3 regions of the Anaerobacillus sp. ABR4_321 genome follow, and region 1 is predicted to be linked to each of the others. Evidence: a T-box and tRNA genes for the amino acid it is inferred to sense, from the RefSeq annotation. Region 1 holds a T-box; the other regions hold tRNA genes.
What was found. A T-box is a leader RNA that pairs with one kind of tRNA and senses whether it is charged. The one in region 1 lies ahead of tyrS (tyrosine--tRNA ligase), so its partner is inferred to be a tRNA-Tyr.
Positions count from the first base shown of each region.

Region 1 (10,032 bases):
ATCACAAGTCCCAATGTTTCAGTTGTTGATGGGAACATGAACGCATCTGAGGAAGCGTAGGCCGTTGCAAGCTCTTCACCATGCATAAAGCCTGTGAATGTCACATTGCTTAAGTGAGAGAAGTTCTTCTCAAGCTCTTCTCTGTACGGACCGTCCCCAATGATCGCAAGGTGAGCGTCTTGCTTTTCCTCCAACATCGGAATCAATGTATCGATTTCTTTCTCAAATGCGAGGCGTCCAACAAAGAGGAGAAGCGTTTTATCAGCGTTTCCGTTCGTTAACCGCTCTCTCATTTCCTGATTACGGAGTTTCGGGTTAAACCTTTCTGTATCGACGCCTCGTTTCCATAATTGAACGTTATAGAAGTTTTGCTCATTGAGTTCTTCTAAGATAGCTTTTGATGTACAGAGGTTTAAGTCTGCTTGATTGTGCATTCTTCGAAAATGCCACCATAGAAGGGGCTCCGCCCACGGTACATTGTAGTAATCAGCATATTTTGGAGCATGCGTATGATAGGAAGCGATAAGAGGAACCCCGAGCTTCTTCCCATATTTAATACCTGAATACCCCATGAATGCGGGATTCACGACGTGAACAAGGTCAGGGTTAAAGTCTTCAAGGTATGTTTTGATCAATCGCGTCGGCATTCCAAACTTTCGGTGCTTGTACAAGAAAAAGGTACGAGGCTTAACCCCATCGAAACGAATATTCCTATAGCTTCGTACCCCTAAATCTGGAGCAATAACCTGGATTTCATGTCCTTGATCGATTAAATAATCGATTGAAGCACGCAATCGTGTTACGACCCCATCTGTGGAGGGGAGGAATGTTTCAGTGACGATGGATATTTTCATAGTTACACCTCTCGTTTAGTCTTCGACTTACTTCCAAGTAACGTTCGGAAGTACATTTTCTTTTAACACTCTATCTTTGTATTTAAGCGCAGTATCGAGCGTATTTGAAATGTGCTCATCTGTTAATAAGCATGGTTCAAGACCTAGGTCGATCAGGTTCGTGTTAACCGCATGATAATAGTGTTCTTCCTTCTCGACACGCGGATTTTCCAGGTGATCGATCGAAATATTAAGTCCTTTCGCTTCTGCCACACGCTGTACTTTTTCAGCTAGTTCTAGGACAGAGAACTCTTCTGTAAACTGGTTGAAGACGCGGAACTCCCCTTTGTCAGCAGGGTTCTCTGCAGCGATTTCAACGCAGCGGATCGTATCTTGAATGTTAAGGAATGCTCTTGTTTGTTTCCCGGAACCGTAGACCGTTAAGTTATGGCCGATCGCTGCTTGGATGATGAACCGGTTCAATGCGGTTCCAAACACGCCGTCATAATCAAGGCGATTGATCAAACCTTCATCCATGTCAGCTTCATCTGTATGAAGGCCATACACGATACCTTGGTTCAGATCAGTTGCTCTGATTCCCCAAATTTTGCAGGCAAATTGGATGTTATGACTATCATGGACTTTTGAAAGGTGATAGAACGAGCCTGGCTGTTTTGGAAATGGAAGAACGTCTTCGCGCCCTTTGTGTTCGATCTTTATGTATCCTTCTTCAATATCAATGTTAGGCTGACCGTATTCGCCCATTGTGCCCAATTTTATTAAATGACAATCAGGTGTGACTTCTTTAATCGCATATAGTACGTTCAAATTGCCAACGACGTTATTCGTCTGAGTGAATACCGCATGTTCTCTGTCGATCATAGAGTATGGAGCAGAGCGCTGTTCAGCAAAATGAACGAATGCTTCTGGCTGTACTTGTTTGAAGATCTCTTTAAGAAAATCGTAATGCATTAAATCACAGTCATAAATATTGATGCGGTTGCCACTCTTTTCTTCCCAAAGTTTTACCCGTTCTTCTAGAGTTAGAATCGGTGTTAAAGAGTTTGAGCGGAGTTCTTCATCCCACTTGCGGCGAACCATGTTATCTAGGATCGTTACATCGTGTCCTTGTTTAGATAAGTAAAGCGCTGTTGGCCATCCGCAAAAACCATCTCCACCTGCAACAATAATTCTCATAGATTTTACCCCCATCACAATGGTCAATTTTGTACTGAAATGCTTGCTATATCACAATTTACGATAGCACTCATCATGTACTGATTCAACTAAGGACCCCTAATTTACGAAAATTTTAAGAAAATCAGTTAATTTCAGTTGAATGATGGAGGAAATCTGAGAGTGAGACGGTTTGTTAACGGTCTTCATCCTTATTGCCCGTTACATCGATGGCTGCTGTGTTGTTGTTTAGATAAGAAGTTGGAGTAGAATCGTTCTTCTGCTTCTCGGAATAAAAGGCTTCATTGATCGCTTCATCAACGTTTACCTCATCATGCCCCTTTTTGTATTCGTCCTCACGATTGAGTTTACTCTTTTTCATATTGATCCTCCTATGTGTATGGAATAGCGGTAGTTTATGTTAGTTGAAGGGAGATTAATCACGATATTTCGTTTGAAAAGGAAATTTAGAAAGGCGGCTTGTTTTGAATGATTAAGACTTCTTTGTAACGGGAATCAAGTTACAGTGAGCCAAACAAAAAGGAGTCGATAGAGATGAGTAAAACATTACAAGCCTATTTTCCAACGGAGAACGAAGCAGAAAGTGCAAAGGAAGATATGAAGAATTATTCTGTCACTAGTGCTTCAGTGGAGGAGATTAAAGAGGATAAGGATCTATCGGTCGACGCCCCGGATTCAGGTCAAGGGTCCGCAACAGAAGCTGGCGCAAACAACGATTTGTTTTTCTCCAACGAAACTCCAACAGGTAAGCAAGAGGAGAATGCAGATCCTGAACATAATGAGAAGCACTTCAACTATGTGCTATCTTTTGAAACCTCAGAAGATGATGATACAGAGCTCCGAGAAATCGTTACAAAGCATAACGGAGCGATGGAAAGGTAAGGATGAAAGGGAGTTAGGCTATAGCCTGATTCCCTTTACTATGTAACGACACAAAACGTTACCATTTAGAATATGTTATTCCCTTTGAATCGATTGCTGAAAAAGGGTATACTTCAAACTAGACGATAATCATTATAACTAGATATTCAATGTAATCCTTAAATTTGGAAGGGGAACACATACATGGCAAAGAAAACAATGGGTCTTCTTGTGATGGCATACGGTACGCCATACAAAGAAGAAGATATTGAACGGTATTATACACACATTCGTAGAGGTAGAAAACCAGCCGACGAACAGCTTCAAGATTTAAAAGATCGTTATAAAGCGATCGGTGGTATTTCACCTCTTGCTAAAATTACTGAGGACCAAGCTTACGGACTAGGTGCTCATCTGAATGAAATTCAGGATGAGATCGAATTTAAAGTATATATCGGTTTAAAACATATCGAGCCTTTCGTTGAAGATGCAGTTCAGCAGATGCATGAAGATGGCATCGAAGAAGCAGTAAGTATAGTACTAGCACCACATTTCTCAACGTTCAGCATCAAGTCATACAATGGACGTGCGAAAGAAGAAGCAGAGAAAATTGGTGGACCAACGATTACATCTGTAGAGAGCTGGTACGACGAGCCGAAGTTTATTTCCTACTGGGCTAAACGCATCAAAGCGATCTTTGATGGCATGTCTGATGAAGAGCGAGAGAAGGCAGTCCTAATCGTATCTGCTCATAGCCTTCCAGAAAAAATCATCGCTAACGGCGATCCATATCCAGATCAGTTAAAAGAAACAGCTGATCTAATTGTAGAACAGTCAGGAGTTAAGAACGTTGCGATCGGCTGGCAGAGTGAAGGGAATACGCCGGATCCGTGGATTGGACCTGACGTACAAGATCTTACGAGAGACTTACACGAAAACCACGGCTACACGTCGTTTGTGTACGCACCTGTAGGTTTCGTAGCTGATCATCTAGAAGTGCTATTCGACAATGACTATGAATGTAAAGTCGTGACAGATGAGATCGGTGCAAACTACTATCGACCAGAAATGCCGAACGCAAAAGATGAGTTTATCGATGCGATGGCAACAGTGGTTCTAAAGCAATTGAATCAATAATGAGAGGCAGCGGTCTTAGACCGCTGTTTTTTATGTTCGGCAAGAATAGTAATATTCGTATTCAAAGCTTGGTGTTATTTAAAGGTTATGGTAAAGCGAGTACGTACTGTTTCATCTTTCTATAAATAAAACAATTGACAATACCTTTTATTGAAGCTAAAGTTATTAAAATAAATGAAACAGGCGAAGAAGAGGATGCAGTAGCGTTATACGATGTGTAGTGTCAGAGAACCAGTGGTCGGTGCGAACTGGTACAGCGTATTCGTGAATTACCCCTCAGAGTCTTTCTGATGAACAACGTAGTAGTCAGAAACGGTGAATTCCGTTATCGTAATTGAGCTGAAAGACACGAGTGTCTTTAATCAGGGTGGTACCGCGTGATAAGCCACGTCCCTACTTAGATGTAGGGGCGTGGCTTTTTTGCATAAAATGAAAACAGGAGGTCGAAAGGAATGGGCATGATCGAGAAGTTAACGAATGAACAACGAAAGGAAATGGAAAGGCAGTATGCGGTCTATACTCACGGAACGAGCGAAGTCGTTCCTTTGGATGAACTGAAGGAAAAGATTGCAAAATCGATCATCACAGGCCGCCCGTTGAAAGTAAAACTAGGCCTAGATCCATCAGCACCAGATGTCCATATCGGACATACTGTCGTTTTAAATAAACTCCGTCAGTTTCAAGAAAATGGACACATCATTCAGCTTATCATCGGAGATTTTACTGGTAAGATCGGTGATCCGACTGGAAAATCGGCGGCGAGGGTACAGTTAACGGATGAAGAAGTAAAGAGGAATGCGCAAACCTACCTCGATCAATTTGGAAAGGTAATCGATCGAAGCAAAGTAGAGCTTTTTTATAATGCATCATGGCTTTCGGAACTAAAATTCGAAGATGTCATCGAACTAGCAGGTAAGATTACTGTCGCTAGATTGATCGAGCGAGATGATTTCGAGAAGAGAATAAATGCAGGTAAGCCGGTATCTCTACACGAATTCTTTTACCCTCTTATGCAAGGGTATGATTCCGTGCATCTAGAAAGTGACATCGAGCTAGGCGGAACCGATCAATACTTTAACGTTTTGATGGGAAGGCATTTACAGGATCAATTTGGAAAAGAAAAACAGGTAGTGTTGACGATGCCGCTATTAGAAGGATTAGACGGCGTAGAGAAAATGTCGAAGTCCAAGGGGAATTACATCGGGATTGCAGAGAAGCCGACAGACATGTATGGAAAAGCGATGTCGATACCAGATGAACTCATTTCAAAGTACGTCGAACTCATCACAGATCTTGAACTAGAGGAAAAGGTTTCGATTCGAACAAAGCTCAAAGATGGAACCCTGCACCCTAAGGAAGCGAAAATGCATCTTGCTAAAACCATCGTCACGATGTTCCATGGGAAAGATGAAGCTCTGATGGCGGAAGAGCAGTTTAAGAATGTATTTCAACAAAACCAGCTTCCTTCTGATATTGAAGAAGTGAAGTGGAGTGGAGATGAAAAGACAAGTGTGCCAGCTCTCATAGTAGCACTCGGAATGCTCCCATCTACGAGTGAAGCGAGACGTATGGTGAAGAATGGCGGAATCAAAATCGATCAACAAAAGGTTACGGATAGTTCTGCAGTCGTGACGGTCAAAGACGGTATGATCGTTCAAGTTGGAAAACGAAAAGTCAAAAAAATAACGCTATAAAAAATCCCCCATATAAGGGGGATTTCATTTATTCAGTCACAGTTAGGCTTTCTTCTGTATGTTCATGTAAGCCTTCATCATTTTCAGCATGAATCGTTACAGTGTACTCTCCAGCTTCTTCTAACGTAACAGTTCCTTGATACTCACCATCTTTTGTTTCCTCTGTCTCAATCCACTGTGCTTTTTCTTCACCAGTTTTAGAAATTTCAAATCGAATCGAAGCATCTGTTAAAGGTTGATTATCTTTTTGAAGATGAGTTGTTAATGAAATTTCTTCATTTGCCTTAATGGTATCTGGCTTCATCAAGTGAAACGAAACAGCATCCCCGTGGTGGGCGTGTTCTTCATGACTTTCATGATCTTCATGATTTTCTGATGCGTCCTCAGAACCAACTTTCACTTTGCTCTTTGGCATCGTATGTAGGTCTCTTGCAGTTACATGTGATTGCACAACGTACGTTCCATCTTCATCGATCGTTTTCTTTACAGTGTAGACACCTTCACCATCGTGAGTGGCTTCTATCATTTCGCTATTGTCTTTGTCGCCTTCTTTCCATACTTCAAACATCACTTCGTTTGCGTCTTCAACTTTTTCATCAGCTTGCGTAACGGTAGCGCTAAATGTGAGTTCCTCACCTGTTTTGGCAGTTTCAGGCGTATCTAAGACAACATCTATCGGTTGAGGATCGGCCGTTCCACTTTCCTCTGTATCGTTGCTATTGTTCTGCCCGCAAGCTGCAAGCACGAGAATGAGTAACAGCATGAGCATACTTACTTTTTTCATATAAGACATCCCTTCATTGAAAACGTATGTAAAGCTTCATTATTGCCAAACAAAGGGTTAGGCAAACAAGCTTCTCACTACTAATAGTAGAAAAGATGGTAGAGGTTCTCAAGTGTTTGTGAGTTGGAGTTGTGTCGACTTGATGACAAAGAGTGATGAGGTGTGAATTAGTTGAAAGTAGAAATAGAGGTTGATAGGATATAAGGAATCAAAATACACGAAGGGGAGGGGCTAGTATGTGAAAACGTTTTGCTATTTATGTGACAGGATTAGGGTTACTTACTTTAGGGATCTCGCTCTCAGTCATTTCAAAGCTTGGAACATCCCCATTCGATGCACTTCTTGTCGGGTTATATAAAACGGTAGGCTTATCGATTGGAAGCTGGGAAGTAATCATCGGTGGATGCATGGTACTCTTTAATGCAATTGCAGAGCGAAGAAAGCCTGAGCTTCTTGCGTTATTGACCTCCTTAGTCACTGGGATAGGGATCGACGTATGGATGCATCTATTAGGAAATAACGTGATGCCGACAAGTGTCGTCGAACAAAGTCTCCTTTTACTATTAGGTTTGCTGCTGAGTGGTCTCGGTATCGCGGTTTATTTACAATCGAACTTTGCTCCAATCCCCATTGATCGAATAATGTTTGTTGTGAAAGATTTAACTGGGGTTACCTTGCCGTATTCAAGAGCATTGATCAGTATTTTTCTCGTTATCCTAGCGTTCTTCTTCAATGGGCCTATCGGGGTGGGTACAGTGTTAAATGCCCTTTTCATGGGTGTTTTGATACACCTCTTTACTCCAGTAAGTGCAAAAGCCATTCGCAAATTGAGGTTCACTCCATCATAAAAGCGGTCTCTAAGGACCGCTTTTTATAGTTTCATTGCAAATTTTGTTTCAAAGGTAGACATCGTCCATTTTTCAATCTCACGAAATCCGATGCGTTTGTAGATGTTACCAGCTTCAGGATTATCATAAAAGAGGCAGAGGTCTTTGCCTTCTGTTAAAACGTCATAGCATAGCTTCATCATACATTTCGTTGCATATCCTTTACGTTTAAAGCCAGGGCGCGTACATACTCCTACGATCATGGCAGATTGAGAGTTTTCTGCGGCAGTGGAGGCAGCTGTAACGACCTGTCCATCGATCGTCATATAGTAGGTTCTAGAAATCCCTTTGTCTAGATTTCTCTGTTTTTCTTCTACTGTTTCAGAAGAATTGAATTCATCGATCGCGTTATGAAGGTCGTGAATGCTAGGAATATCTTCTGTAGTAGCTATTCTTACATCTTCTAAGTTTGTTAGTGAGAGCTTTTCAACATTATCACACTTAGCATAATACATTTTTCTCTTTGATTTAACAGGGTGCGTAATGTGGGCTTCCACCTGTTCTGTAACCCGCTCTAAACCAGATACCATAAGAAAGTCTTGATCCTCTGAAATGATGGATGCGAAACCAGCAGCATCAAACTCGTTCGAAGCAAAAGGGATGTAATTTTTCTCATATTTTAAGAGAACAGCCCGCAATTCTCCTTTACTAGAAAAGTCGCCCCATAATTTTTGAAAGGGTTGGTCATAACCGAATGCTTCGATATCTCCAAGAATAAATAAGTTTTCAGCAGCATACGGCGTTAATAATGAAATACATGCCTTATGGTCCGCTTCCGTTAATCTTCTAATCATCACTCCGGCCTCCTTTTCCTTCTTTAAGGAACTATTTTACAGAAGATTTGAAAAATGTAAATCATTTTCTCATGATAGTTTAAGAGTGCCTTCGTAGAGGTAAATACACCATGTATACTTATATAAGGAGATGATGTTCGATGAGTAAAGTACTATTCACTTCAAAGGCAACTGCTGAAGGCGGCCGTCAAGGAACTGTAAAATCTTCTGATGGTTTAATCGATATGAATCTTGTGATGCCGACAGAGAACTCTGATGAAAAGGGTACGAATCCAGAGCAGCTGTTTGCAGCAACATACTCTGCTTGCTATGATGGCGCGTTGAATCTTGTCGCATCGAATAATAAGAAAGAAATCGAATCGAAGACAACAGCTGAAGTTAGTTTCTTAAAAGATGAATCAGACGGTGGTTTCAAAATTGGAGTAACACTGAACGTAGAAGTGAAAGGTGTTAGTCAGGAAGATGCTGATATGCTTACGAAGGAGGCCCACAAAGTGTGCCCTTATTCAAAAGCAACTCGTGGAAACATCGATGTAGAAATTAACGCAAAAGCGGTCTAACCATCTGGTAACAGGCTATCGAGTGTACTCGGTAGCCTTTCTTTTGTTCAATTAGACGTTAGGTAAAAAAGAGAAACAGACATAATTACCCAGTTTAGTTTGTATTCTAAAGGGTAAGCAATCGGTAAGCCCTGCTTCCTCCAGGAGTACAGGTTATTTTAGTTGAAAGGGGAAAGAGCCGTGAAGCAATCCGTGGGTACGTTCAACCACAGGTATTCAGTGGTGCTGTATCAAATAGAAACAGCTGTGAAGAAGTCTAAAAGCCTGACTCAAAAGAATGTCGATATTCGGAAGCTGTCACAGATGACAGGATTTTCTGAAGAGCAGATTCTAGAAGCAATGGAGTTCGGAGACCCTTCTTTCAAATTAAACCGGCCATCTCTTCCAAAGCAGAATATTCATATGCAAGTCTAAATATGACCTCTTTGGAGGGACAGGTCTTAGACCATTTCTTAGTTATCAAAATCGACCACTGGTCGATTTTTTTTGTTCTCCGAAAAGGGGGAGTGCGGGAGTTTGTCGAAGGAGGTTTACTAAGGAAATGTAAATGGAGGCGTGTTTATGAAGGTTACGAACGCTACAGGAGATATCAAGACGAATGAAGATCTTATGAATCTACTTGATTCTTTGTTAAGAGAACCAACATCGTTTTGGGATAAGTTTTATGAAGATAGAGAAAAGCCGATTCCTTTTTTTAAACAAGTTCCTGATGAGAATCTGGTTACATGGCCTATCCCGAAAGGGCGCGTGCTTGAAATTGGCAGCGGTCCAGGACGAAATGCGATATATCTTGCTAAGCATGGCTTTGAAGTAGATGCTGTCGATTTGTCACGAACTGCGATTCAATGGGGTACGGAGAGGGCGAAAGAAGAAGAAGTAGATGTAAACTTCATTCATGGTAGTTTATTTGAACTTAAGGTAGACCCTGAAAGCTATGACTTCATCTATGATTCTGGGTGTTTTCATCACCTCCCACCTCATCGACGGATAAGTTACGTAACGTTCATTCAGAAAGCTTTGAAAGTCGATGGATTATTCGGTTTAACATGTTTCACGCCTGACGGGCCACTAGGCGGATCGACCATGAGTGATCAGGAGGTTTATGAAGAGCGGTCGTTACAAGGTGGACTCGGTTATTCAAAGGAAAGGCTGCAATCCATTTTCGAAGCCTTTAGTGAGGTTGAGATCAGAGAGATGAAGGAATCATCTGATCCGACTCTATTTGGTGTGAATGGTTTGATGGTTGCACTGTTCAAAAAAACAGAATAAGTAGAAGTATTCTAAA
Region 1 is NZ_JBSWTK010000001.1:4,015,039-4,025,070, reverse strand. It holds gene ACXADT_RS21125 (glycosyltransferase family 4 protein) at 1-854, opposite strand, end outside; gene ACXADT_RS21120 (NAD-dependent epimerase/dehydratase family protein) at 882-2,030, opposite strand; gene ACXADT_RS21115 (hypothetical protein) at 2,206-2,391, opposite strand; gene ACXADT_RS21110 (hypothetical protein) at 2,565-2,912, shown strand; gene hemH (ferrochelatase) at 3,096-4,028, shown strand; T-box leader at 4,206-4,426, shown strand; gene tyrS (tyrosine--tRNA ligase) at 4,481-5,722, shown strand; gene ACXADT_RS21095 (FixH family protein) at 5,751-6,506, opposite strand; gene ACXADT_RS21090 (YczE/YyaS/YitT family protein) at 6,761-7,354, shown strand; gene ACXADT_RS21085 (GNAT family N-acetyltransferase) at 7,378-8,187, opposite strand; gene ACXADT_RS21080 (organic hydroperoxide resistance protein) at 8,328-8,747, shown strand; gene ACXADT_RS21075 (hypothetical protein) at 8,928-9,161, shown strand; gene ACXADT_RS21070 (class I SAM-dependent methyltransferase) at 9,309-10,016, shown strand.

Region 2 (10,032 bases), 1.6 Mb from region 1:
AGGACACCGATGGTACTAATGACAAAGATGAGAAGAAGGGAGGATACGAAAATTGGGCCCCACGTTTCTCCCATCAAGCCAGCAAATGCGTCAGAGACCATATCCGATGCATTCGAAGGTTTCACATCCTTCCACGCTCCAGATAAGAGAACGGTGAAAGCTGTAATTGTGCAAAGAACGATCGTATCAATGAAGACACTAAATATTCCCCAAAGACCTTGTCGGCTAGGATGTGGCGTGTGAGCAGCGGAGTGTGCGATCGAAGCAGTTCCCATTCCAGCTTCGTTTGAATATAGTCCTCTCGCAAGACCCCAGCGGACTGCTGCAGCAAACCCAGCACCTGCAAAGCCACCTGCTGCAGAGATCGGTTGGAATGCATGGACAAAAATCAGTTTCATCACTTCAGGAAACTGGTCGATGTTGATCACCATCACACCGATAGCGCCTCCGATGTAGGTTAGGATCATAAATGGTACGATTTTCTCTGCAACAGATCCTATTCTTTTAATTCCTCCAAACACTACGATTGAAATAAGAATCATCAGAATGATACCCGTCAACCAGGTAGGGAGACCGAATGATCCTTCGGTTAAGGTAGAGATCGAGTTTGTTTGAACCATGACACCCGGTATAATTTCAATCATCAGACCGAATGCAAAGAGCCATGATGCGAATTTCCAGTTAAGTCCTTTACGTATGTAATACATTGGCCCACCAACATAAACCCCATCTTTGTTTTTTTCTCGATACTTGATACCCAACACGATCTCAGAGTATTTCGTCGACATACCGATGATGGCAACGACCCACATCCAAAAGATCGCGCCTGGTCCACCGAACGCAATCGCAACCGGTACGCCAACAATGTTTGTAGCTCCCGCAGTAGATGCTAGAGCAGATGTGAAAGCCTGAAATGGTGAGATTGTTCCATCGCCTTTGTTTTTTTCGAAAATTTTACCGATCGTATGTTTCAAGGTGTGGGGGAAGAAAATAATTTGAAAAAAGCCGAGTCGGATGGTTAAAAAAAGCCCTCCTCCTAAGAGTAAAATCATCATCGGATAGCCCCATATGAATCCCGAGAACTCCGAGATCGCATTAAGAATCGTTTCCATTCTAATCGCTCCCTACGAATATAGTGTATAACTTTAATATCCAAAAATAGGGAATGTGAAACTTAGTCTAAGGAACAATAAAAAAACAGCCGGTTTGACCCGGCTGTTTATTATTGAGGCTGTTGGCCGTTAAGCTGATTCTTAACGTGCTGTACTTCTTGCATCTGCGCAGGTGCTGCTGGCTGATAGTACCCTTTTTGTTTTGCGTAGTGATAAAGGTTATATTGTCTTTGTTCATCAGTATTTCTTATTTGTTGAAGCGTCTGACGCAGTTGCTCGTTATCACATTGTGAAATAACACTACCATAGTTGATCAGGCTTCCATTTAGAGCTGACAAGTAATCGTTGACCATATCCTTCTCATTCATTACTTTCTCCTCCTTAACCTAAAAAAGACATAAGCTGTTGTTTTGTATTTCTTGCATCTTGCGCATCTTTTTGCAGCATTTGCTTTAGTTCAGGACAAGTACAAGTTTGGGCATACGTATCAAGTTTATTTGCCAGCGTGTCGTGACCACCGATCATGTGGCGAAGGTTTTGCAACTCCAATTCATTCAACTGTTCCATAAAAGTCCCTCCTTCTATTGAATCAATCTTAATATTGAATGTTGAGGGACTTTTTATACGCGTTTACGCGATGATGTTTCGATTGTTTGTGAATTGCTCATACTCTTTAGTAGCCATGATTTCTTCTAATATATGTACAACGTTCCACACATCTTCAAACGACGTATATAACGAGATCGGTGCAAGACGAATGACGTTTGGAGCTCGAAAGTCAGGAATTACGCCTTTGTTTTTTAACGCTTTGCAAATTCTAGCAGCTTCGTTATGTTCTAAACAAACATGGCCACCACGGCGATGGTCCTCTGCAGGGTTTGCTATAGTGAAGCCAAAGCGATTCAGTTTTAAAGCCGTTAACTCCATTAAGTACTTCGTGAGCTTTAACGATTTTTCTCGAATTTGTTCAATGCCGGCTTCAGAAAAAATTTCTAACGAACCAATCAATGAAGCCATGCTGAAAATATGAGGTGTCCCGATTTGAAATGCTCCAGCGGTTTGTGCATGATCAAGGTCATGACTCATATCGAATTGAACGTCTTTCTTCGAGCTGAACCAACCTGCAAGGCCTGGTTTCTTTCCTAGGTGTTTTTCATGGACATAAAGACCGCCGACACCACCAGGGCCACTGTTTAAGTATTTGTACGTGCACCACACCGCGAAGTCAACGCCCCATTCGTGTAAGTGATGAGGGATGACACCGACGGAATGTGCAAGGTCGAACCCTATTATGATGTCTTTATCATTTGCTGCTCGCGTTATTTTTTTGATGTCGAGTAATTGACCGCTACGATACAAGACAGAAGGGAGGAGGACTAGTGCGACTTCGCTTGTCATCTCCTTAATAATGTCGTCTTCATAAATCGTACGACCATCTGAACTTTGTACCTGAATGAGATGTTCGTCTGGTGATAATCCGTGAAGCTCTAGCTGTGCTTTTATTGCATAGATATCTGAAGGGAAAGTGAGTGAATCAGCGATGATCTTCGTTTTCTTATCATTTGGCTTGTAAAAAGTTGTTAGCATTTGATGGAGGTTAGTGGTGATCGAACCTGTTGTGATTGTTTCGTCTTCTTTTGCTCCGATAAGGGGCGCAGTCATCTTGCCAAGCATTTCTGCCATATAAAACCATGGTTGCTCCGCGTCTGTCCAACCATTGATTCCATGCGTTTTCCAATCGTCAATCGATTGGAGTAGAGAAGCTTCAGCTCGTTTTGAGAGAAGGCCAAGTGAATTGCCATCCATGTAAATGGAATGGTCCGGAGTATAAAACTCATTTTTGAAGTGGCGTAGAGGGTCTTTTTCGTCTAGCTCTTTTGCATAATAAATGGACTGTGGTACACTCAATTTACTCAGCTCCTTTAGTATCATAATCGTATGGTAAAGAATGAGAAGCTGTCAACGCTTACATAGCCCGATATGAAAAAACTAAATGTTTTTTTGAAATAATGATTGACGTGTTTTGGCTTAGGGTGTTATTATATTAATTGTCGCTGAAACGGAACAAACCACATGCGGGTGTGGCGGAATTGGCAGACGCGCTAGACTTAGGATCTAGTGTCTTACGACGTGGGGGTTCGAGTCCCTTCACCCGCACCAGAATAGATGCGCCCGTAGCTCAATTGGATAGAGCGTCTGACTACGGATCAGAAGGTTAGGGGTTCGACTCCTCTCGGGCGCGCCATTACATAACATAGCGATGAAATCGGGAAGTAGCTCAGCTTGGCAGAGCACTTGGTTTGGGACCAAGGGGTCGCAGGTTCAAATCCTGTCTTCCCGACCATCACATAGCGTGGCGGTGTAGCTCAGCTGGCTAGAGCGTACGGTTCATACCCGTGAGGTCGGGGGTTCGATCCCCTCCGCCGCTACCATATAATTAAATAGTGGAGGGGTAGCGAAGTGGCTAAACGCGGCGGACTGTAAATCCGCTCCCTCAGGGTTCGGCGGTTCGAATCCGTCCCCCTCCACCATTTTGGGCTATAGCCAAGCGGTAAGGCAACGGATTTTGATTCCGTCATGCGCTGGTTCGAATCCAGCTAGCCCAGCCATTTTGCGGGTGTAGTTTAGTGGTAAAACCTCAGCCTTCCAAGCTGATGTCGTGGGTTCGATTCCCATCACCCGCTCCATTACATAATTTTAATTAAGACTTTTCCAAGAATGGAAAACGTGGTATACTAACTTTCAGTTATCGTATCACACATACTACCATGCGCCTTTAGCTCAGCTGGATAGAGCAACAGCCTTCTAAGCTGTGGGTCAGAGGTTCGAATCCTCTAAGGCGCGTATCTCAAAACCTCTGAGTGGTTACACCACTCGGAGGTTTTATTTTGTGAGTGAAGATAATGACGAGGAGTTCAAAAAGGCGAACATTCACGTAAAAAATGAACTTATTATTAATTTTTACGTATATTCGCACTCGTATCTCTTGATTTTCCAGCTTAATGTGCTACTATATCCGTAGAAACCTTATTGCAGTAACTGACGACAAATGTGGAAGTAACCACAAGGGAGCTGTAATGGATAAAGCCGGTCGTCTGGGCGAAGAAATAGTGATATTTCTTAACACTGTCTAGGAGGAATCAGTTCATGTCAGAATCCAAATTATTAGATGGAAAAGCAGTTGCAAATCGTGTGAAAGAACAGCTTAAAGAAAGAGTGGAAGCACTTAAAACACAAGGTGTTACGCCCAGCCTCGCAACGATTCTTGTTGGAGATGATCCTTCCTCTGAAACGTACGTGCGTATGAAGGGAAATGCATGTGAACGTATAGGGATCGTATCAAAGAAGATTCATCTGCCAGAGGAAACAACCACCGAAACGTTGCTTGAAACCATAGAAGGACTGAACCGCGATGATGCTGTCCATGGTATTTTGCTTCAGCATCCTGTGCCGTCTCAAATCGACGAACGCCTTGCATTTGAGACGATCGCCATCGAGAAAGACGTCGATGGGGTGACAAGTGAAGGGTACGGACAGACTGCTCTAGGGTTTGGTACATACCCATCTTGTACACCTGCAGCAATTATGAAGATTATGGAAGACTATGACATTAATCCTGAAGGTAAGCATGCGGTCGTTGTAGGAAGAAGTCCTATTCTTGGAAAGCCCGTTGGTGCACTTCTTTTAAATGAAAATGCTACAGTCACGACTTGTCATTCGAGAACTGTTAACTTGGCAAAACATGTTAGTCAAGCTGACATCGTAGTTGCCGCTGTAGGAAAGCCAGAGTTCATCAAGGGTGAATGGATCAAAGAAGGAGCGATCGTCCTCGATGCTGGTTACAACAAAGGCAATATCGGTGATGTCGAATACGAAACAGCAAAAGATAGGGCGTCAGCAATTACTCCTGTTCCAGGAGGCGTTGGACCTGTTACGATCGCGATGTTATTAAAACATACGGTAGATGCTGCAGAAAAATCTGTAATTAGCTAACGAAAAACTCGGGTATGATCCCGAGTTTTTTTATGTAGGAAAGCACATTTCATGAGCATTTTACTAATTGGTTTGGGAATACTGTGTTAGTCTCGTAATGAAAGATCATTAGTGAAGGGAGCATGAATAATGAAACTAGAAGGTAAAGTTGTACTCGTTACAGGCGCAAGCAGCGGAATAGGTGAAGCAATCGCACGCCATATAGCTGATGAAGGAGCTAACGTGGTACTTGCTGCACGTCGAGAAGAGAAGTTAACTGATCTCGCTCAGTCTTTAAATGATCAATCGAACGGCAAAGCGCTCGTAGTGAAAACGGATGTAACCAAAAAAGAAGACATGGAAAACTTGGTTAAAGAGGCGAAAGATACATACGGCAAAGTTGATATGATCATTAACAATGCTGGTGTTATGCTACTTTCGTTCATGAAAAATGATGAAGTGGATCAGTGGACTCAGATGGTAGACGTAAACATTAACGGTGTTCTTCACGGTGTTCACGCAGTCTTACCAGACATGCTGAAGCAGGAGAGCGGCCACATCGTCAATGTTTCAAGTGTTGCTGGACACGAAGTATTTCCTTCTAGCAGCGTCTATAGTGCAACGAAATACGCTGTTCGTGCATTATCGATGGGACTCGAAAAAGAACTTTCGAAAACAGGAGTCCGCGTAACAAACATCTCTCCAGGTGCAGTGGAATCTGAACTTACAAACCATATAACTGACGACGAAGTGCTAGAAATGTTTAAAGATCGAGCAGCTACGATGAAGAAGCTTCAAGCTGATGATATCGCACGTGCTGTCGTTTATGCACTAACACAGCCTGATTACGTTAACGTTAATGAAGTGGTTGTTCGACCTATGCAATAGGAAAGGTTGCGCTACCACACAAAAAAAGCCAGCAAATGCTGGCTTTTAAGATTCATTCTCACTCTTTTTATAGATTCGCTCCACGACTTCCTGAAGCGAATCGGGCTTATGAAACTCGATTGGAGAGAAGCCTTTTTCAAACGTAATTGAATCGGCTTCGATCGCAAGTACGTATTTTCCGTTCACTTTCGCTAAGTGAATACTTTCTCCAAAGTCGGACAGCATCGCCTTAACAGATACATGATCGAGCTTAAGCTTCCATTCTACGTCAGGAGATTGTTCCACGATCTGCGAAGTAGCTTCCACTACTTGCTCTGTGGTAAAGTGCTCTTGTAACTCTCTCTTAGGACTCGCCGCCCATTCTTCCATCACCTGTTCGAACTGTTCTTTTTCTTCGCTTTCTGGTTGGAACGTTTCTTGAATGTGGTCCTGAACGATATCCATGGTTTGTGTTTTCACGATTTCAGGCATCGATTTTTCATATTCGACCCACTTCAAGAAGTCTTCGAAGTATCTTGCGTGTGAGGACTGGTGAACTTTAACTTCGGCGCTATCGATCATGCCCTCTTCTGGCATGTAAGGGTATTGGACGGATTTCATGTTTTTTGTTGTAATGGCCATCTCGATATTTTCTATTAGCGTATCTTCGTTAGTAATTGTTGCCACTTTCGGTTCGAAGTCACATTTCATTATAAAAAGGAACGGGTCGTCGAATAGTTTAGTGAGCTTAGCGGATGCGACGATCAACACGCCGCCTCGAATCGCGCTCGTATCAAGATACATTTGTACGATTTGATCTGCTTCTGATTCAAAATCATCAGCCGTTTCAGAGTATCTTGCTCTGTGGAATAAATTAAAATTCGGATTAGATGTCAACTCATGACCAGGTTCAACCATAAAACGACCGATCTTAGTAGGAGCTCCTTCAGATTTTGCGTGACGATCAACTTTTCTTTTTGTGATTTTCGCAAGCTCTCCATCTAAAAAAGATTTAAGGGGGCTATCGGTATATGTAACTTCATCTAGTGTTTGAAAATGTTTATACTGTGCTTCTTCATTTTCCTTCGGACCTTCTACGAGGTAAAAGGATAAATAGTTCATTGAAAATTCCATTTTATCACCTGTTTTCTTAATACGTTAATCAAGTATAGGCAAGGAAAATACATACGTCAATTGCTGAATCCAGTAATTTCTTGATATAGGCTGCTCGTCAGTTGTAAACCATAAGCATAAGAATGTTTAACCCTATAAGGAATAGGGGAAATAACGTTTAAATATGCAATATAAAATTTTATTTTTAAAAGCAATATTTGACAGAAATGTGAGGCTACATGATGAATATACAATTTGACCTAATCAACGCTCGGATAAAAACCGTATATGGACCAAGCACTCAGAACATACAAAAACTTACTTTTCATTCGAAAAATGCGACTGAATCTTCTTTGTTCTTTGCGATAAAAGGAGAAAATCATGACGGTCACTTGTATATTGAAGATGCAATAAAAAGTGGAGCAGTTGCTGTAGTAGGGAGCGATTCATCTCTTTTAAAAAGGTTTACGGAGGAATATCCTGAAATAACGTTTGTTGATGTTGAAGATGTGCGCATCGCCATGGCTTATTTTTCAAAACACTTTCATAACAGTCCAGATGAACTGTTGAAGACAGTTGGCATTACAGGAACAAACGGCAAGACGACAGTTGCTGCATACGTAAGGTCGCTGCTAACTCTTCTAGGTATGCCATCGGGTTCGATCGGTACGTCAGGTATTTATACTTCCAAACATAAAATCCCTTACAAGAAGAGTACCCCGACTACCCCAGAGTCAGTCGATCTTCATCAGATCTTCCATGATCTGCTCGACGCGAATGATTCTGCGGTTGCGATGGAAGTTACATCGATCGGTTTGGATCAGAAGAGAGTTGCAGGCGTTTATTTCGATGTAGCAATTCATACGAACTTATCTGTAGAGCATCTCGAATATCATAAAACCTTTGAGAACTATAAGGAATGTAAACTTCAGCTGTTTCGTCAAGCGCATTCAGCAGTCATCAATGTGGATGATGAAGGCATGGGACAAGATCTCTTAGATTTGTTTAACGGTCCTACCGTGACATATTCGTTGATGCCTGAAACAGAAGCAGATTTAAAAGCGGTTGATATCAAGCATAGCGATGCAGGTACGACCTTCACACTGCAGGTCAATCAAAAGGCGTACGAGGTTTATGTACCCGTGTTTGGAGAATATAACGTCGCTAACGTATTGTCAGCGATCGGAACTGCAATGTTGTTAGGCTATAATATACCTCGGATTCTTCATGTGCTGACAAAGCTTGAAAGCCCTGAAGGAAGGTTTCAAATTATCGAAGTACCACCGAATCAAAAAGTCATTTTAGATTACGCTCATACTCCTGTTGCATTAACGAGGCTCGTGGAAGAAGTTCGTAAGTTAAAGCACAGCCGATTAATCGTAATGATTGCAGGGATCGGAATCAGAGACTTTGAAAAGATGCCTAAGATGGCAAAAGCAATCGATGGGAAAGCGGATGAGATCATCGTGACGGTCGATCATCCAGGACACCATGACCCTTCGATAATCGTTGATAAAGTGATGACGGGTTTTAGTGACCCTAGAGCAACTCATATTCACCGCACAAACACAAGAAGAGAAGGCGTACTCAAATCACTGGAACTCGGTGGTGAAGGAGACATTATTCTACTTACAAGCGGTTGTATCAATGGAGCTCAAATCGTGAAAGGGAAGGAAATCCCCCATTCTGATGAAGACATTATTCACTCGTACTCATACATGACATCGTAACCCTCCTACGTGAGGGTTTTTGTGTGAAAAAAATGTAGTTGAAATAATCATGAAGGTAACGTACAATTTTATCTTTGAGATTGGTTAGAAGGGACGTAATGGAGTGACCTGGGAAATACTAAACATTATTGGAACAATAGCATTTGCGGCGAGTGGCGCCCTTGTAGCACTAGAAGAAGAATTTGATTTTCTTGGTGTGATCGTACTTGGTCTTGCGACTGCATTCGGTGGAGGAATCATCCGTAACTTATTGATCGGCGTTCCCGTCCCATTGATATGGGAGCAGGATAGGCTCATCATAGTAGCCATCGCAACGATTCTCATCTTATTCATTCTTCCTGCTTCTTGGATTAATTATTATTGGGAAAAATGGGGAAGTTTCTTTGATGCGATCGGCTTAGCTGCATTTGCCATTCAAGGTGCACTCTATGCAGAAAGCATGGGCTTACCATTCATAGCGGCTATGGTTGCAGCTGCAATGACAGGAACTGGTGGAGGAATCATCCGTGACTTACTTGCGAGAAGAAAACCAACTGTCCTCCAAAAGGAAGTATATGCCGTTTGGGCTATGATGGCAGGGCTCTTGATCGGCCTTGGCTATCCACAAGGTTTAACACCTCTCATGATTTTGTTCGGCATGATTGTATTCTTACGAATGCTTTCTTTAAGACTCGGTTGGAAGTTACCTTACCGAACGCTTTCGTAACGATAAGTTAGCTTGTATACGGAAAGTGAGCTAGAACTACAGAGCTCGTATATAGAAAAGAGCGCCGATTCGATTCGGCGCTCTTTTTTGGTGTTTAGCAGAAGTAGGATATTTAACATGAATGAAAAAACAGTGATTTTTAAAAGTTTGTATAGTACAGAGGAACGTTTCAGGGGTGAAATATATGGTAAAATGTAGAAGTCGATCTTCAGTTAAAGGGCAGGATTGTGGAGTAAGAATTCCTATATTTAATCCATAAAAGGTCAGAGCTTTCAGCAACTGATATAGTCGTAGTAGCCCCTTCCTGTGCAGTTATTGCTTTCAATATTTAGTGAGTTTCTTAAGTGTGTACTTAAGCTATCAGAGTTTATGAAGAATATCTCTTAAAAAGTGATAGAAAATAGGAAGGTTTGGAGCGGTAACAATTTTATTAATAGACATTCTGAATATATCTTTGGGATAAGATTCCTTTAGTATTTTTATAGAGGAGGGTTTCAATTTTGACAGTTGAACACGAAGCATTCAAAAATAT
Region 2 is NZ_JBSWTK010000001.1:2,374,236-2,384,267, forward strand. It holds gene ACXADT_RS12340 (alanine/glycine:cation symporter family protein) at 1-1,112, opposite strand, end outside; gene ACXADT_RS12345 (spore coat protein) at 1,223-1,480, opposite strand; gene ACXADT_RS12350 (hypothetical protein) at 1,494-1,679, opposite strand; gene kynU (kynureninase) at 1,743-3,044, opposite strand; tRNA gene ACXADT_RS12360 (tRNA-Leu) at 3,188-3,272, shown strand; tRNA gene ACXADT_RS12365 (tRNA-Arg) at 3,281-3,357, shown strand; tRNA gene ACXADT_RS12370 (tRNA-Pro) at 3,380-3,456, shown strand; tRNA gene ACXADT_RS12375 (tRNA-Met) at 3,468-3,544, shown strand; tRNA gene ACXADT_RS12380 (tRNA-Tyr) at 3,559-3,643, shown strand; tRNA gene ACXADT_RS12385 (tRNA-Gln) at 3,647-3,721, shown strand; tRNA gene ACXADT_RS12390 (tRNA-Gly) at 3,726-3,799, shown strand; tRNA gene ACXADT_RS12395 (tRNA-Arg) at 3,883-3,956, shown strand; ZMP/ZTP riboswitch at 4,138-4,220, shown strand; gene ACXADT_RS12400 (bifunctional 5,10-methylenetetrahydrofolate dehydrogenase/5,10-methenyltetrahydrofolate cyclohydrolase) at 4,260-5,105, shown strand; gene ACXADT_RS12405 (SDR family oxidoreductase) at 5,232-5,972, shown strand; gene ACXADT_RS12410 (DUF3900 domain-containing protein) at 6,018-7,085, opposite strand; gene ACXADT_RS12415 (UDP-N-acetylmuramoyl-L-alanyl-D-glutamate--2,6-diaminopimelate ligase) at 7,307-8,794, shown strand; gene ACXADT_RS12420 (trimeric intracellular cation channel family protein) at 8,898-9,500, shown strand; gene ACXADT_RS12425 (hypothetical protein) at 10,001-10,032, shown strand, end outside.
Region 2: it encodes a tRNA-Tyr, which carries the amino acid that the T-box ahead of tyrS (tyrosine--tRNA ligase) is inferred to sense. The anticodon was not compared.

Region 3 (10,032 bases), 3.5 Mb from region 1:
CAAGATTACTCATGACGGTTGAAACAACCGTATCATGACGAAGATTCTTTTGCTCTTTCATGAACTTCGCACAAATAAACATGATCTGATCGCCATCAACGATCTCTCCATTCTCATCGATCGCAATAAGACGATCACCATCTCCATCAAACGCTAAGCCAAGATCTGCGTTCTTATCCTTCATGAATTCTGCTAGTGCCTCAGGATGTGTAGAGCCTACGCCAGCATTAATGTTTGTCCCTGTAGGGTTCGTACCAATCGTTGAGATATCCGCTTCTAAATCAGCAAACAGGTGAGGTGCTAGCGAAGAAGTTGCACCATGAGCACAGTCGAGCGCGATATGAAGGCCAGAGAAATCTTCATCGATTGTTTGTTTTAAGTATTGTAGGTACTTCTGACAGCCCTCAAAATAATCACTAACAATTCCAAGATCTTCACCTGTAGGGCGAGGAACCGTATCTTCATCACTATCGATAAGTGCCTCGATCTCTTCTTCTTGTACATCTAAAAGTTTAAACCCATCTGGTCCGAAGAACTTAATACCGTTGTCACCTACCGGGTTGTGAGATGCCGAAATCATGACACCTGCTTGAGCACTAAGAGCTTTTGTTAAGTGGGCGACACCTGGTGTGGAAATCACACCTAATCGCATGACTTCCGCTCCGATCGATAGTAGCCCAGCTACAAGCGCACCTTCTAGCATGTACCCTGAAATTCGTGTATCTCGACCAATTAAAATCTTTGGCTTTTCAGCGCCTTTCGTTAGTACATGCCCACCAAAACGTCCTAATTTAAATGCAAGCTCTGGTGTTAATTCAGTATTTGCGACACCTCTAACACCATCGGTTCCAAAATATTTACCCATCGTAATTTCTCTCCTTTGTATCGCGCAGTTCAGTTATGTGTTAACGATTTTATATCATAAAAGCAGCTTTTGTTGACAAGGATGCAAGATATACCTCATAAAGCCGCAAAAAATATGAGCAACGGTTGCAGTAAGACCATCCGTTGGCCCCCTACCTTTTATGGGTATATCATCAAATGCTTTTTATCCTTCATCACTCAATACGATTTTCACCTTAACCTTTTGTGGTTCTACTTTCGTCATTCCATCAGGTACAGGCACATCAAGCTCCACCGTCGTATCTTCTGTAATCTCCGAAAGATCGATCGATGCCCCATTCAATACTTCTAATTTCTCAAGCGATTCTAGCGGTCCGAACACAGCTACTTCTTTTGGTTCGACCGTAATTGAAGAAATGCTTAATCCCTCAGGAAGCTCGCCTTCTTGCTCTACTTCAACAGGAACCTTCTTAGATGGGTTACTTATCGGCACTTCGACATCCACGATAGCCGGCTCGATCGTAAGCCCTTGGATCTCGTCCATATTTCCATCGTACACGTTGAGCGTAACCCGAGCGTTAATCGCTTCCTTTGCATTACTCACATCAACGTATCCTCTTACAAATGCTACTTGTTCGAGTTTTGAAGATCCACCTGTTACGGTTACTGTTTCAGGAGTGACAACAGGGTTTTCAGCTTGGTAGCCTTCAGGCAGTTCTTCTGCTTTCAACAGATTGATTCCAGCTTGATACGTGTTCGATTTCTTTTCTTCGATCGTTACAGAGACTCTCGCTGGATCAATCGTTACATCGACGTTCTCAGGGAAATCTCGATGTTTAACCGTCACAAGGTGCTGTCCAGGAGTCAGATTGCGGAGATCGACGTAAACCTCTTTATTGGTCATCCTAGAGATCATTACTCCATCAGTTCTACCCTCTACGATCACGTCTACCGTTTCTGGCAGTTCGGAAACGACGACTTCTTCTTCATCATAAAGCACTTCTAGCTTCATATCAGATATAGGATAGGAGTCTCCCTCAGGATTGAGCAATCCATCCCCTCCAGAAGTTGAAGCGTCTGGCATAGCAACAATAGTATAGAGCATGAGGGCAAGAAGAAACGAGATAATCTTGACAAACCAATTACTTGTCAGCAACTTGTCCATTATTTTTTCCCCCTCCAACTACTCCAACGATTGGAAGTATCGTTCTTCGTAACAGCCGTATTGAGTTCTCCAGTGAGTAGGTCGCGAAGTACCTCCTCTGATACATTTCGATGAAGCTCTCCATTTTTAGCGAGTGAAATACTACCAGTTTCTTCAGAAACAACAAGAGTCAAGCTGTCCGTCACTTCACTTATTCCTAATGCTGCCCTATGTCTCGTCCCGAGTTCTTTCGAAATGAAGGGGCTCTCAGACAATGGGAGATAGCAGGCAGCTGCCAAAATTTCGTCCTTCTTTAAAATAACAGCTCCATCATGAAGCGGAGTATTCGGTATAAAGATGTTGATGAGAAGCTCAGAAGTTAATTTTGCATTCATCTGAATACCAGTTTCTACATAATCGTTTAACCCCGTTTCTCTTTCGATCGAGATTAATGCACCGATGCGTCTCTTCCCCATATAAGAGGTAGATTTGATAATCGCTTCGATCATTTTGTTCGTTTCTTCTTCCTCTACTGCAGAACGAGTGAACAATCGACCTCTACCAAGCTGTTCTAATGCCCGTCTTAGTTCTGGCTGGAAAATGATGATGATCGCGAGTAATCCGTAAAGCACCACCCGCTCCAGAATCCAATGCAGCGTATTAAGTTCAAAGAAGCTACTCAAAAACCATGCCGCAATAATAACGGTGATTCCTTTTAAAAGCTGAACAGCCTTAGTCCCTCGAATCAACATGATAATTTTATAAATCACATAAGTAACTAGCAAAATATCTATAATTTCTGTTATGTAGTCAAGTACATTCACATTAGCAACAGGCAGCACGGCTCTTCCTCCAAACATAGTGAATTTAGCCTGTGGTTCCTAACCGTTACACATCTTGAAAACGTTGGTAACTTTTTAATTATATCATATTTTTAGTATGTTCAAAGTCAACCGTGTTTGTTCAAATCGATTTAAAATCGACAAAAAACCGCTCGGTTAAGAGCGGTTTTAAGTGTGATTACTTATCAGATGAAAACACATCACCAATATCTATAAATACTTGTCTTAAGTGATACCATGTCCAATCAAGAATATGATCGACTTCCTCGATCTCCCCTGTTACTTGACCCGCAGAAGCCATATATTGCTCTCCATTAATAACGAGAACATCACCTTCGACTTTCCCCTCGATTTCAAGATTGCGGTTCTTAACAGTTAAATCTCCTTTTATTACTTCACCTTCCGGAACGATAACCGTATTTGTTTCCTTATCAAACGTCAGATTACCAGATAATGCTGTCATTTGATCTTCACTCGTCCATGAAGAATATACTGATCCTGCCATTAATACTAGAAAGAGAACTGCAGCTGCCATCAGCGGATGAGATTTCATCCATCTCTTAATCCAAACGGTCTTCTTTTCTTGAGGAAGTTGCTGCATTACCTTTGATGTAAAACCATCGGGTGCCTTAAGAGAAGGCGTGCTGAGGAGAAATGATTCCGTTTTTTTAAGTTCATCATAATGGTGCTTACAGTCAGCACAGGTTTTTAAATGGTTTTGCACCGTAAGTTGTTCTTCTTTCGTTGCTTCATCATCAAGTACGTCATGCATCATTCGTACAATTTCTTCAGGGCATTTCATAGTTTCTCCCCCTTTCACATCACTCACGTAACTTCTTTCTAAGTGCTTCTCTCCCACGGTGGATACGGGTCTTCACAGTACCGACTGGTAATTCAAGAATTTCACTAATCTCTTTTAGTGAAAGCTCTTGAATATACTTAAGTGTAATAGCAGAACGATACTTCAAAGGAAGACTTAATATCGCTTGATGAATACCCTCTTGTGCTTCAAGAGAAACAACTTCATCATCAGGCAATTGATCAGTAGCAGCTACTTGTGAGTACATCGTTAGGCCATCAGTGCCGGAGACTTCAGCATCAAGGTAATAATCCGGCTTCTTCTTTCTCATTCGATCGATCGCCAAATTTGTTGCAATGCGATATAACCATGTTGAGAACTTCCGATCGATTTGATAGCGATCAATGTTTGTATAAGCTCGAATAAATGCCTCCTGCGCCACGTCTTCAGCTTCTTGACGGTTACCAAGCATTCGGTAAGTAAGTGCAAAAACACGATCCTTATAGAGCTCCACAAGCTCACCAAAAGCATTGTGGTCCCCTTTCCTTACTTGTACTATTATTCTTTTTACAATGGCATCCATATATCCAACCCCCGCTATTCCCTGCGGCTATTATTCAATACGTTCCAGGAAAAATAAAGTTTCGTTTTTTTTATAATTTTTTTATCCTCCCCTATTTTAGCACGAGAAAACTTTATTAATAACCAAAATACATATATTTCTAAAAAAGAGGTTTTCAATCCATACATATCGGGTATATAGAGGAAAATGAATGAAAGGGATGGTCTGCAAATGGATTTTGCAAAGGGGCGGGAAAAAGAAATTTTACTTAAGGAAATTGAAGACTCTCGTAAGAAGATGAATCTCTTAGCAAGAAAGCAGCCATTAAGTTCCTCAGAAATAGTAGAAATCAGCACTTATCTTGATAACCTACTGAATAAATACGATGAATGTAAAAATAATAAAACAGCGGCTCTCTAACTTCTTAGAGAGCCGTTAATCATGTTATTTTAATTTTTCTCCGAATAAAGATCCCATCAGTGCAACAGCTACTGTTGCTGTCTTATTCTTCTCATCCAAAATAGGATTCACTTCAACGAACTCAGCAGAAGTAAGGATATCGGATTCCGCAAGCATCTCCATAGCGAGGTGGCTCTCACGATAGCTGATTCCTCCAAGAACTGGTGTACCAACACCTGGTGCATCGTGAGGATCTAGTCCATCAAGATCAAGACTTAGATGAACACCATCTGTGCCATTGGACACATGGGCAATTGCTTCTTCCATCACTTTTGTCATTCCCAATCGATCGATTTCATGCATCGTAAACACTTTGATTCCTTTTTCCTCTATCAACACTCGCTCACCTTCATCAAGAGAACGAGCTCCGATAATGACGATGTTCTCAGGTTTAATCTTTGGACTGTAACCTGCGATTCCTGTTAACGACTCATCGCCAATACCTAGACTCACCGCAAGCGGCATACCATGGATATTACCGGATGGTGATGTATCAGCAGTATTTAAATCTCCATGAGCATCGTACCAAATCACACCAAGATTATTATAGCTCTGCGAAACTCCTGCGAGTGTACCAATTGCGATACTATGATCTCCTCCAAATACGAGCGGGAAGCGCTTACGTTCAATCACTTCGTTAACCCTTGAAGCAAGCTTTTCACTAGCATCTGCAACTTCTTTTAGATTCTTTAACTGATGGTCTTGATTCTCTGGACGTTGCTCAGGTCTACCGATTTCAATATCTCCAAGATCTTCTATATCATAATTCAGTTTCTCTAATCGTTCTACAATTCCTGCGTACCTTATTGCGCTTGGTCCCATATCGACCCCACGTCTCATTTGACCTAAATCCATAGGTACTCCAATTATCGATAGTTGATTATTCATATCTCGTCCTCCTAGAGTTATGTCTACCTATATTGTAACCATTCCGTTTTTAATGACTCAACTGGACAGTTTTTTGAATAAGTATTCATGTCATGACAACATTTCTACGAATTTTCGGATATTTATAAGTACAAGAGGAGAAGTAATTCCGAGAAGAGGTTTAATAGTTGAGGAAATTTAGACATAAAAAAAACCTTATACCGATATATAAGGATAAATGGTGGAGCCTAGCGGGATCGAACCGCTGACCTCCTGCGTGCAAGGCAGGCGCTCTCCCAGCTGAGCTAAGGCCCCATTATGGAGCGGGTGATGGGAATCGAACCCACGACATCAGCTTGGAAGGCTGAGGTTTTACCACTAAACTACACCCGCATATGATATTGGAGCGGAAGACGGGATTCGAACCCGCGACCCCCACCTTGGCAAGGTGGTGTTCTACCACTGAACTACTTCCGCGAAAAATGGTGAGCCATGAAGGACTCGAACCTTCGACCCTCTGATTAAAAGTCAGATGCTCTACCAACTGAGCTAATGGCTCTAAATGGTGGAGGGGGACGGATTCGAACCGCCGAACCCTGAGGGAGCGGATTTACAGTCCGCCGCGTTTAGCCACTTCGCTACCCCTCCACAAATAGATGGTGCCGGCCAGAGGACTTGAACCCCCAACCTACTGATTACAAGTCAGTTGCTCTACCAATTGAGCTAGACCGGCGAAGTATATCTGAACTTACAAACAAAAAACAGTGCACTCTGTTTAGAGTACTCCTGAGAATGTAATCTTCATTATAAATGAAATGGTGGAGGATGACGGGCTCGAACCGCCGACCCTCTGCTTGTAAGGCAGATGCTCTCCCAGCTGAGCTAATCCTCCACAGAGTAAAACAATAAATTAAGTTGGTGACTCGTACGGGATTCCGACGCGTTAGCTAGTCCCGCTGCGAATCTTCTTGAGATTGCATCTTGCGGGGGAACCCTTGGGTGAGAAGCCCGTAAGCTTCTTTGAAAATGGTGACCCGTACGGGATTCGAACCCGTGTTACCGCCGTGAAAGGGCGGTGTCTTAACCGCTTGACCAACGGGCCATGTTGTCTTGGAGCTTCCAACCGGATTCGAACCGATGACCCCTTCCTTACCATGGAAGTGCTCTACCTGCTGAGCTATGGAAGCAAATGGCTCCACAGGTAGGATTCGAACCTACGACCGATCGGTTAACAGCCGATTGCTCTACCACTGAGCTACTGTGGAATAATGACAAGCCTGGCGACGTCCTACTCTTGCAGGGGGAGAGCCCCCAACTACCATCGGCGCTGAAGAGCTTAACTTCCGTGTTCGGCATGGGAACGGGTGTGACCTCTTCGCCTTCATCACCAGACTAATCAATGGTTGATCCACCACAAAGTGTTTAACCAAGGACAAGATATATATTACTATATGCTTGAAAGAAAATCAAGGAATTTTTTTTATTCCCTGAAAACTAGATAGCACTCGCAACGTATTCCAATAACATTTTTCGCGATGTCTAGTGCCGCAGGCTATATTCTTGCCCATTTCACTCTTTCACTTCAGGCGGAAAACGCCTTCTGTTCAAGAGCTCCAATGGTCTCTGAATATGACCAAGCCTGCTTTACTTTTCGTTTGGTTAAGCCCTCGATCGATTAGTATTCGTCAGCTCCACGTGTCGCCACGCTTCCACCCCGAACCTATCAACCTCATCATCTCTGAGGGATCTTACCAGCTTGACGCTGTGGGAAATCTCATCTCGAGGGGGGCTTCATGCTTAGATGCTTTCAGCACTTATCCCTTCCACACGTAGCTACCCAGCTATGCTCCTGGCGGAACAACTGGTACACCAGCGGTGTGTCCATCCCGGTCCTCTCGTACTAAGGACAGCTCCTCTCAAATTTCCTGCGCCCGCGACGGATAGGGACCGAACTGTCTCACGACGTTCTGAACCCAGCTCGCGTACCGCTTTAATGGGCGAACAGCCCAACCCTTGGGACCTACTTCAGCCCCAGGATGCGATGAGCCGACATCGAGGTGCCAAACCTCCCCGTCGATGTGGACTCTTGGGGGAGATAAGCCTGTTATCCCCAGGGTAGCTTTTATCCGTTGAGCGATGGCCCTTCCATGCGGAACCACCGGATCACTAAGCCCGACTTTCGTCCCTGCTCGACTTGTAGGTCTCGCAGTCAAGCTCCCTTGTGCCTTTACACTCTGCGAATGATTTCCAACCATTCTGAGGGAACCTTTGGGCGCCTCCGTTACTCTTTAGGAGGCGACCGCCCCAGTCAAACTGCCCACCTGACACTGTCTCCGCACCGGATCACGGTGCTGGGTTAGAATGTCAGTACAGCCAGGGTAGTATCCCACCGACGCCTCCACCGAACCTAGCGGTCCGGCTTCTATGGCTCCTACCTATCCTGTACAAGCTGTACCAAAATCCAATATCAGGCTACAGTAAAGCTCCATGGGGTCTTTCCGTCCTGTCGCGGGTAACCTGCATCTTCACAGGTACTATAATTTCACCGGGTCTCTCGTTGAGACAGTATCCAAGTCGTTGCACCTTTCGTGCGGGTCGGAACTTACCCGACAAGGAATTTCGCTACCTTAGGACCGTTATAGTTACGGCCGCCGTTTACTGGGGCTTCGATTCAGAGCTTCTCCCGTAAGGGATAACCCCTCCTCTTAACCTTCCAGCACCGGGCAGGTGTCAGCCCCTATACATCGCCTTGCGGCTTGGCAGAGACCTGTGTTTTTGCTAAACAGTCGCTTGGATCTTTTCACTGCGGCTCCCCTGGGCTATTCACCCGAGGAAGCACCCCTTCTCCCGAAGTTACGGGGTCATTTTGCCGAGTTCCTTAACGAGAGTTCTCCCGATCGTCTTAGGATTCTCTCCTCGCCTACCTGTGTCGGTTTGCGGTACGGGCACCTCTTTCCTCACTAGAGGCTTTTCTTGGCAGTGTAGAATCAGGGACTTCGGTACTTAAATTCCCTCGCCATCACGACTCAGCCTTCACGGTGAACGGATTTGCCTATTCACCAGCCTAATCGCTTGGACGCGCATTTCCAGCAGCGCGCTCTCCCTATCTTTCTGCGTCCCCCCGTCGTTCAAACGGAAAGGAGGTGGTACAGGAATATCAACCTGTTATCCATCGCCTACGCCTTTCGGCCTCGGCTTAGGTCCCGACTAACCCTGAGCGGACGAGCCTTCCTCAGGAAACCTTGGGCTTTCGACGGACAAGATTCTCACTTGTCTTTCGCTACTCATACCGGCATTCTCACTTCTAAGCGCTCCACCAGTCCTTTCGGTCTGACTTCGCAGCCCTTAGAACGCTCTCCTACCATTGTCGTAAGACAATCCACAGCTTCGGTGATACGTTTAGCCCCGGTACATTTTCGGCGCAGCGTCACTCGACCAGTGAGCTATTACGCACTCTTTAAATGATGGCTGCTTCTAAGCCAACATCCTGGTTGTCTAAGCAACGCCACATCCTTTTCCACTTAACGTATACTTTGGGACCTTAGCTGGTGGTCTGGGCTGTTTCCCTCTCGACTACGGATCTTATCACTCGCAGTCTGACTCCCGCGGATAAATCGTTGGCATTCGGAGTTTGACTGGATTCGGTAATCCGGTAGGGACCCCTAGTCCAATCAGTGCTCTACCTCCAAGATTCTTGCCGCGAGGCTAGCCCTAAAGCTATTTCGGAGAGAACCAGCTATCTCCGGGTTCGATTGGCATTTCACCGCTACCCACACCTCATCCCCGCATTTTTCAACATGCGTGGGTTCGGGCCTCCATTCAGTGTTACCTGAACTTCACCCTGGACATGGGTAGATCACCCGGTTTCGGGTCTACGACCACGTACTCCTTCGCCCTATTCAGACTCGCTTTCGCTGCGGCTCCGCCTTCTCGGCTTAACCTTGCACGGGATCGTAACTCGCCGGTTCATTCTACAAAAGGCACGCTGTCACCCATTAACGGGCTCCAACTAGTTGTAGGCACACGGTTTCAGGTTCTCTTTCACTCCCCTTCCGGGGTGCTTTTCACCTTTCCCTCACGGTACTGGTTCACTATCGGTCACTAGAGAGTATTTAGCCTTGGGAGATGGTCCTCCCGGATTCCGACGGGGTTTCACGTGTCCCGCCGTACTCAGGATCCGTCTCGGAGGGCAGCGGATTTTGACTACAGGATTGTTACCTTCTCTGATGGACCTTTCCAGGTCGCTTCGTCTATCCGTGCCTTTGTAACTCCAATGAGACGTCCTACAACCCCAGAGGGCAAGCCCTCTGGTTTGGGCTGTTTCCGTTTCGCTCGCCGCTACTCAGGAAATCGCGATTGCTTTCTCTTCCTCCGGGTACTGAGATGTTTCAGTTCCCCGGGTATGCCTTTTACTTCCTATGTATTCAGAAGTAAATACCATCCCATTACGGATGGTGGGTTCCCCCATTCGGAAATCTCCGGATCAAAGCGTACTTACTGCTCCCCGAAGCATATC
Region 3 is NZ_JBSWTK010000001.1:490,092-500,123, forward strand. It holds gene glmM (phosphoglucosamine mutase) at 1-865, opposite strand, end outside; gene ACXADT_RS02675 (CdaR family protein) at 1,049-2,008, opposite strand; gene cdaA (diadenylate cyclase CdaA) at 2,008-2,826, opposite strand; gene ACXADT_RS02685 (anti-sigma factor family protein) at 3,008-3,631, opposite strand; gene sigW (RNA polymerase sigma factor SigW) at 3,651-4,211, opposite strand; gene ACXADT_RS02695 (aspartyl-phosphate phosphatase Spo0E family protein) at 4,422-4,610, shown strand; gene rocF (arginase) at 4,635-5,537, opposite strand; tRNA gene ACXADT_RS02705 (tRNA-Ala) at 5,756-5,831, opposite strand; tRNA gene ACXADT_RS02710 (tRNA-Gly) at 5,836-5,909, opposite strand; tRNA gene ACXADT_RS02715 (tRNA-Gly) at 5,919-5,993, opposite strand; tRNA gene ACXADT_RS02720 (tRNA-Lys) at 6,000-6,075, opposite strand; tRNA gene ACXADT_RS02725 (tRNA-Tyr) at 6,080-6,164, opposite strand; tRNA gene ACXADT_RS02730 (tRNA-Thr) at 6,174-6,249, opposite strand; tRNA gene ACXADT_RS02735 (tRNA-Val) at 6,333-6,408, opposite strand; tRNA gene ACXADT_RS02740 (tRNA-Glu) at 6,544-6,618, opposite strand; tRNA gene ACXADT_RS02745 (tRNA-Thr) at 6,628-6,703, opposite strand; tRNA gene ACXADT_RS02750 (tRNA-Asn) at 6,707-6,781, opposite strand; rRNA gene rrf (5S ribosomal RNA) at 6,792-6,908, opposite strand; rRNA gene ACXADT_RS02760 (23S ribosomal RNA) at 7,172-10,032, opposite strand, start outside.
Region 3: it encodes a tRNA-Tyr, which carries the amino acid that the T-box ahead of tyrS (tyrosine--tRNA ligase) is inferred to sense. The anticodon was not compared.